Regions from separate parts of the Enterobacter kobei genome, predicted to be linked through region 1. Evidence: predicted binding sites of a transcription regulator. Region 1 holds the regulator's gene; the other holds the start of a gene.

Region 1 (3,877 bases):
CGAATCATCTCGTAAGAGAAGTTCGCGGCAATCTCTTCCATCAGCGCAATGGCGTTCTGCTGGGCTTTCTCATGCGAAATCTTCTTGCTACGCGCTTCGTCTTCAACGGCGCGGGCGATCGCTTTGGAGGCCAACAGTTTGTTGAACAGGTCCTGACGCGCCGGGAGTCGTGGCCCGACGGCCGCGAGGCGCTGACGGGCGAAGTGCATACGTGCTACGCGCGCCAGCTTCTGCGCGATGATCTTGTCGGTACCGTGCTCATCTGCCATTCGGCGCAGTGAAACGGAAGGGGAGAAGCGCACAAAGCTGTCGCGTCCCAGCCAGGAGACCGCGAAGAACTTCTGGATGCCGTTAAGCATACGCAGCGGCGGATTCTCTTCGCCTTTTTCACGGCCCGGACGGCGGCCAAACATCACCGATACCGGCACCATCTGCACATCCAAATCGGGATTGCTGCGGTGCAGGTCGAGATAGTCGTGGAACAGCTTAATGGACTCTTCTTTTGGCGTGTAATAGGTAAATACACGCGGCCCGCCATGAATGAACACGTAGCGCGGCAGCAACGTGCCGTCGACTTCCAGCGGTTCAAGCGGGTCAGGTAAGTCATGCGCCAGACATTGGGCGCGAAGGGTCAGTAAGTCTGCCTTCGAGTTATAAGGCAAAACGTACATAATAGGACGCGACGTATCGAGCCCCAATTCCAGCGCGGGTTCTGCTGGGATAGACTTGCTTTTTACCAGGATGCTTAATGGTAAATTAAGTAATTTGTAGTAAATTCGTGGCCAGCCGGACATAAACGATGTAAAGCCTCTGGTTAATAATGCAATTGCGGCGCAAGGATAACAGAAAGCGCGCAAAATTTCTGTTGTTACCCGTCATACTTCAGGCTGTAGCGAAACGCGCTACAGTTCCTGTTACTGACGCTTTTTTTCATAAAAGGTTCTTTTAATGGCCAATAATACCACTGGGTTAACGCGTATCATCAAAGCCGCCGGCTATTCATGGAAAGGTTTCCGTGCCGCGTGGATCAACGAAGCCGCCTTTCGTCAGGAAGGTGTCGCCGCTATCATCGCGGTCATCATCGCCTGTTTCCTTGATGTCGATGCTATTACCCGCGTACTTCTCATCGGTTCCGTGCTTCTGGTGATGATAGTGGAAATTCTCAATAGCGCTATTGAGGCCGTTGTTGACCGTATTGGCTCAGAGTTCCACGAGCTCTCCGGTCGCGCGAAAGACATGGGTTCTGCCGCTGTGCTGCTGGCGATTATCACTGCAGTCATTACCTGGGTCACGCTGCTTTGGTCACATTTCCGATGAGCCTCGAGGAATAATTAAGTCCCTGGTTTTTTGTGCAGTTTTTGGTTCCAAAATCACCTTTGACTGTATATACTCACAGCATAACTGTATATACACCCAGGGGGCGGAATGAAAGCATTAACGACCAGGCAGCAAGAGGTGTTTGATCTCATTCGGGATCATATCGGCCAGACGGGTATGCCACCCACGCGTGCGGAAATCGCTCAGCGTCTGGGCTTCCGTTCTCCGAATGCTGCCGAAGAACACCTGAAAGCGCTGGCACGTAAGGGCGTGATTGAAATTGTTTCAGGCGCGTCACGCGGTATCCGCCTGCTGGTGGAAGAAGAGACGGGCATTCCGCTGATAGGCCGTGTTGCTGCGGGTGAGCCGCTACTGGCACAGCAGCATATCGAAGGCCACTACCAGGTTGATCCTGGTATGTTCAAGCCGAGCGCAGATTTTCTGCTGCGCGTAAGCGGCATGTCGATGAAAGATATCGGCATTCTCGACGGCGATCTGCTGGCGGTACACAAAACGCAGGATGTGCGGAACGGCCAGGTGGTGGTCGCGCGCATTGATGACGAAGTGACCGTTAAGCGTCTGAAAAAGCAGGGTAACACCGTTCAGTTGCTGCCCGAAAACAGCGAGTTCTCTCCCATTGTGGTCGATCTCCGCGAACAGAGCTTCTCTATCGAAGGTCTGGCGGTCGGTGTGATTCGCAACGGTGAATGGCTGTAATCTCTTCCTGACAGGCTACGGTTCCGCTGTAGCCTGCTTTATTGACCACTCCCGGTGTTTCTCATGTCACTGCTGACGGCATCCGATAAGGCATTGTGGCGTCTTGCACTGCCGATGATTTTCTCCAATATCACCGTGCCCTTGCTGGGTCTGGTCGACACGGCCGTTATTGGGCATCTCGATTCCCCTGTCTATCTTGGCGGCGTGGCGATTGGCGCGACGGCAACCAGCTTCCTCTTTATGCTGCTGCTCTTTTTGCGCATGAGCACCACCGGACTCACGGCACAGGCGTATGGTGCAAAAGATCCGTTACGTCTGGCGCGGGCGCTGGTGCAGCCGCTGATTCTTGCGCTGGGCGCGGGCGCGTTAATCGTTTTACTCCGCGATCCCCTGATTGACCTTGCGCTTCATATCGTTGGCGGCAGTGAGGCGGTACTGGAGCAGGCGCGACGTTTTCTCGAAATCCGCTGGCTCAGTGCGCCCGCTTCGCTGGCAAATCTGGTTCTGCTGGGTTGGTTACTGGGCGTTCAGTATGCTCGTGCGCCAGTGATTCTGCTGGTCGTGGGAAACCTGCTCAACATCGTGCTGGATCTCTGGCTGGTGATGGGCCTCCATATGAACGTGCGGGGCGCGGCACTGGCGACGGCGATTGCTGAATACGGGACCTTTGTGATGGGGCTGTGGATGGTCTGGCGCGTGCTGGCGATGCGCGGGATCTCCCTCGCGCTGCTGAAAACCGCATGGCGCGGCAATATCCGTAAGCTGCTGGCGCTTAACCGTGACATCATGCTGCGCTCGCTGCTTCTGCAACTCTGCTTCGGCGCGCTGACGGTCTTCGGTGCACGGCTGGGGCCTGAAATCGTCGCGGTCAACGCGGTATTGATGACGCTGCTGACGTTTACCGCCTATGCGCTGGACGGCTTTGCCTACGCGGTTGAAGCACATTCGGGGCAGGCGTATGGAGCGCGTGAAAGCGGGCAGCTTCATGATGTCTGGCGGGCAGCCTGCCGTCAGTCAGGACTGGTAGCGCTGGTGTTTGCCGTGGTCTATGCCTGCTTCGGCGAACAGATTGTTGCTTTACTGACCTCTCTCCCTGCGCTGCGCGAACTGGCGAGCCACTATCTCATCTGGCAAGTCATCTTACCGGTGGTGGGTGTCTGGTGTTATCTGCTGGACGGCATGTTTATTGGTGCGACGCGCGGGGCGGAAATGCGTAACAGTATGGCCGTTGCGGCGGCGGGATTTGGCCTGACGCTGCTGACGCTTCCCTGGCTGGGTAATCACGGTTTGTGGTTGGCGCTTGCGGTCTTTCTCTCTCTGCGTGGCCTGTCGCTGGCTTTTATATGGCGCCGCCACTGGCAAAACAATACCTGGTTTCCTTCGCGTCACGATATATCGTGATGGTTAAAGATTCCGAATATGAAATCAACCGCCGAATCCTTAACTACAATAATTATCACGTCCAGCAGAAAAGAACGTAACGGACGTTACGACCCGACGCTTAACTAAGAGGACACGATGATGAATAAAGACGAAATCGGCGGCAACTGGAAGCAGTTCAAAGGTAAAGCGAAAGAACAGTGGGGTAAGCTGACAGATGACGATATGACCGTCATTGAAGGTAAGCGCGATCAGCTTGTCGGTAAAATTCAGGAACGTTACGGCTACGCGAAAGATCAGGCGGAAAACGAAGTCAAAGACTGGGAAACCCGCAATGATTACCGCTGGTAACGCTGAATAACCTACTGGGGCGGCTTCAGGCCGCCTTTTCTTTTGCTGCTAACGCGGCTTTTTTTTCACCAGAATAGAGTGGTCATGCTGACACTCATCCTGATGTCGACAC
Region 2 (3,877 bases), 1.6 Mb from region 1:
AAATCAACGCATAGATGACCCAGAACCCAATATTAAGCTGCTGGTGAAAATCCGGCGTTGGCGAGTTGAACCAGAAGACATTCAGGAACGGGGTGTTGAACCGCATCATCTCAATCATGACATGCGCAAAATCAAGCATGACGGCATTAATGCCTGGCTGTTTTTCGCTGTGATCGTACATAAATTTGAGCACAGAAATCAGCGTAGAGATGACGGCGGGAATAAAAATCACCCAGCCAGCAATACGTTTTAAGACAGCAATGCGTCCAGCTTGTTGATACGTCATCAGTTCCTCTTCATAAAGACGCGTTATTTGTGGCTAAGTCTACCTGCTGGACAGCATTTTCGCCCGATCTTTGAAAGCAATATGCTAAATTGCTAAGTGTGCTTAGCACTTATCGTCTGTCGAACACCCTGGATAAGGAGACGTTGTGATGTCGACACCGCGCCAGATACTTGCCGCTATTTTTGACATGGATGGATTACTGATTGATTCCGAGCCGTTGTGGGATCGCGCCGAGCTGGACGTGATGGCCAGCCTGGGCGTTGATATCAGCCGCCGTAATGAACTTCCCGACACGCTGGGCCTGCGCATTGATATGGTCGTAGACCTCTGGTACGCCCACCAGCCGTGGAGTGGCCCAGATCGCGACGAAGTCACCGCGCGCATTATCAGCCGCGCCATCGCGCTGGTGGAGGAGAACAAGCCGCTATTGCCTGGCGTGCGTGAAGCGGTCGCGTTGTGTAAGGCTCAGGGGCTGAAGGTGGGCCTGGCCTCCGCTTCACCGCTGCATATGCTGGAAAAAGTGCTCATTATGTTTGAGCTGCGCGACAGTTTTGACGCCCTGGCGTCAGCTGAAAAATTGCCCTACAGCAAACCGCACCCGCAGGTCTATATGGACTGTGCCGCTAAGCTGGGTCTTGATCCGCTTACCTGTGTCGCGCTGGAAGATTCCGTTAACGGCATGATCGCGTCCAAAGCCGCACGTATGCGCTCCATTGTGGTTCCGGCAGAGGAAGGCCGCCACGATCCCCGTTTTGCCCTTGCCGATGTGAAGCTTAATTCGCTGACAGAACTCACGGCGCATCACCTTAAGGGCGGCTAACAACATGCTCCATTTGTGACAAACAGTTACACCGTCACCTCTTCCGCCTACTGTATAAAAACCCTATACTGTATGAATTGACAGTTTCGTGGGTTTTATCATGACGGCGGAAGGCCACCTCCTTTTTTCCATAGCGTGCGCAGTATTTGCCAAAAACGCTGAACTCACTCCCGTGCTCGCACAGGGGGACTGGTGGCATATTGTCCCTTCCGCCGTATTGACCTGTCTGCTGCCCGATATTGATCATCCCAAATCATTTCTTGGACAACGCCTGAAGTGGGTATCGAAACCCATCGCCCGCGCGTTCGGCCACCGGGGGTTTACGCACAGCCTGCTGGCCGTTTTTGGGCTGCTTACCCTTTTTTATTTAAAAGTGCCCGAAAGCTGGATCGTCCCTGCTGATGCCATTCAGGGGATGGTGCTCGGCTACTTAAGCCATATTCTTGCAGATATGCTGACGCCCGCTGGCGTTCCACTTCTCTGGCCGTGTCGCTGGCGCTTTCGTTTTCCCATCCTTGCGCCACAGAAAGGGAACCAGCTTGAGCGCGTATTGTGCATGGCGCTCTTCGCTTACGCCGTCTGGATGCCACAGACATTGCCCGAAAACAGTGCAGTGCGCTGGTCTTCGCAGATGATCAATTCGCTGCAATTTCAGTTCAATCGCTTTATTCATCACCAGATTGAACAGTAAACCAACAAAATCATTCCGTTTGTCATAAACCATTCCATTTGGATATAAGCGCGACATCACACTTCTGCTAACCTTCCGCCAACAGGATCGGCAAAAACCGATCCCATAATAAATCAGGAGAACGGGGATGAATTTTCCACTCATCGCGAACGTTGTTGTGTTCGTTGTATTGCTATTGCTTCTCGCGCAGACGCGCCACAAACAGTGGAGCCTGGCGAAAAAAGTGCTGGTTGGTCTGGCCATGGGTGTCGTATTTGGTCTGGCGTTGCAGGCGATTTATGGCTCCGATAATCCAGTTCTGAAAGACTCTATTCAGTGGTTCAACATTGTCGGCAACGGCTATGTCCAGCTGCTGCAGATGATCGTGATGCCGCTGGTGTTCGCCTCTATTCTGAGTGCCGTTGCCCGCCTGCATAACGCCACTCAACTGGGTAAAATCAGTTTTCTGACCATTGGTACCCTGCTGTTTACCACGCTGATCGCCGCGCTGGTGGGTGTGCTGGTAACCAACCTGTTTGGCCTGACGGCCGAAGGTCTGGTGCAGGGCACGGCTGAAACAGCACGCCTGACCGCGATTCAAACCAACTACGTGGGTAAAGTGGCCGATCTGACGGTTCCGCAGATGGTGCTCTCCTTCATTCCGAAGAACCCGTTTGCTGACCTGACCGGCGCCAGCCCAACGTCCATCATCAGCGTGGTGATCTTCGCGGCATTCCTCGGTGTGGCCGCACTGAAGCTGCTGAAAGACGATGCGCCGAAAGGCGAGCGTGTGCTGACGGCGATTGATACCCTGCAAAGCTGGGTGATGAAGCTGGTGCGTCTGGTCATGCAGCTGACGCCATACGGCGTGCTGGCGCTTATGACCAAAGTGGTTGCGGGCTCTAACCTGCAGGACATCATTAAGCTGGGCAGTTTTGTCGTCGCCTCTTATCTGGGCCTGGGCATCATGTTCGTGGTCCACGGTATCCTGCTGGGCGTGAACGGCGTCAGCCCGCTGAAATACTTCCGCAAAGTCTGGCCGGTACTGACCTTTGCCTTCACCAGCCGCTCCAGCGCCGCGTCTATTCCTCTGAACGTTGAAGCGCAGACCCGTCGCCTGGGCGTGCCAGAATCTATCGCCAGCTTCTCTGCGTCCTTTGGTGCCACCATCGGTCAGAACGGCTGTGCGGGTCTCTACCCGGCGATGCTGGCGGTGATGGTTGCCCCGACCGTGGGTATCAACCCGCTGGATCCGGTCTGGATCGCCACGCTGGTCGGCATTGTGACCATCAGTTCCGCCGGTGTTGCCGGTGTTGGTGGCGGCGCAACCTTCGCTGCGCTGATTGTGCTGCCTGCACTGGGTCTGCCAGTGACGCTGGTCGCGCTGCTGATCTCCGTTGAACCGCTGATCGACATGGGTCGTACCGCGCTGAACGTGAGCGGCTCCATGACCGCCGGTACGCTGACCAGCCAGTGGCTGAAGCAGACCGACAAAGCCATTCTGGAAAGTGAAGACGACGCCGAACTGGCGCACCGGTAATCGCCGGGAAATAAAAAAACCGCCTGATGGCGGTTTTTTTATGGCTGTTATTCTTCAACCTCTTCATCCTGGCGGATTTGCACCGCCCATCGCTGGGCAGACTCCGGCACGGAAAACGTCGGCGATCGACGGAAATGCTCCCCCATCAGGACAAACGCCACATATTTACCACGAAGCTGCCAGACATCACGAAAACCCTCCACTTTCAGGGCATGGTCAGGCGGCGCGGGTTCCACGCGGGGCACATAGCTAATAACCTGGCGGTTTTGTTGACGAAGAGGTTTCATAAGCGACGGGTTCACTAAAGCAAATTCTTGAAGCAGGAAAATTCTATGATAGCCGATTCTGCTCCCTTCCGTCGCGCTCCTAATGGCTGAGAGGGCTCCTTTCGTTAATGGCGGCATGTGAAAACTCTTAGTTCGCGAGCTATCTCACGACATTGTTCTATCCTTAATAGGGTTTTTAGCAATGGATAAAGGAGAAGCGTGCAATGTCGAACAAAGATAATACACATCAATCACCGATTCATGGCACTGAAGAATCTCAACCGGGTATGGACTC

What was found. Region 1 encodes LexA, which represses DNA repair genes until DNA is damaged. Its sites were predicted from a motif close to TNCTGTATGTACATACAGNA; they were not measured.
Region 2: the regulator LexA is predicted to act here: its motif matches at 1,173-1,192, upstream of BFV64_RS09200 (metal-dependent hydrolase).

The regions. Positions count from the first base shown of each region.
Region 1 is NZ_CP017181.1:287,288-291,164, forward strand. Features, by position in the region: gene plsB (glycerol-3-phosphate 1-O-acyltransferase PlsB) at 1-794, opposite strand, end outside; gene BFV64_RS01375 (diacylglycerol kinase) at 949-1,317, shown strand; gene lexA (transcriptional repressor LexA) at 1,426-2,034, shown strand; gene dinF (MATE family efflux transporter DinF) at 2,098-3,435, shown strand; gene BFV64_RS01390 (CsbD family protein) at 3,556-3,765, shown strand; gene zur (zinc uptake transcriptional repressor Zur) at 3,814-3,877, opposite strand, start outside.
Region 2 is NZ_CP017181.1:1,912,323-1,916,199, reverse strand. Features, by position in the region: gene BFV64_RS09210 (YniB family protein) at 1-286, opposite strand, end outside; gene hxpB (hexitol phosphatase HxpB) at 435-1,106, shown strand; gene BFV64_RS09200 (metal-dependent hydrolase) at 1,207-1,797, shown strand; gene tcyP (cystine/sulfocysteine:cation symporter) at 1,925-3,316, shown strand; gene cedA (cell division activator CedA) at 3,364-3,639, opposite strand; gene katE (catalase HPII) at 3,807-3,877, shown strand, end outside.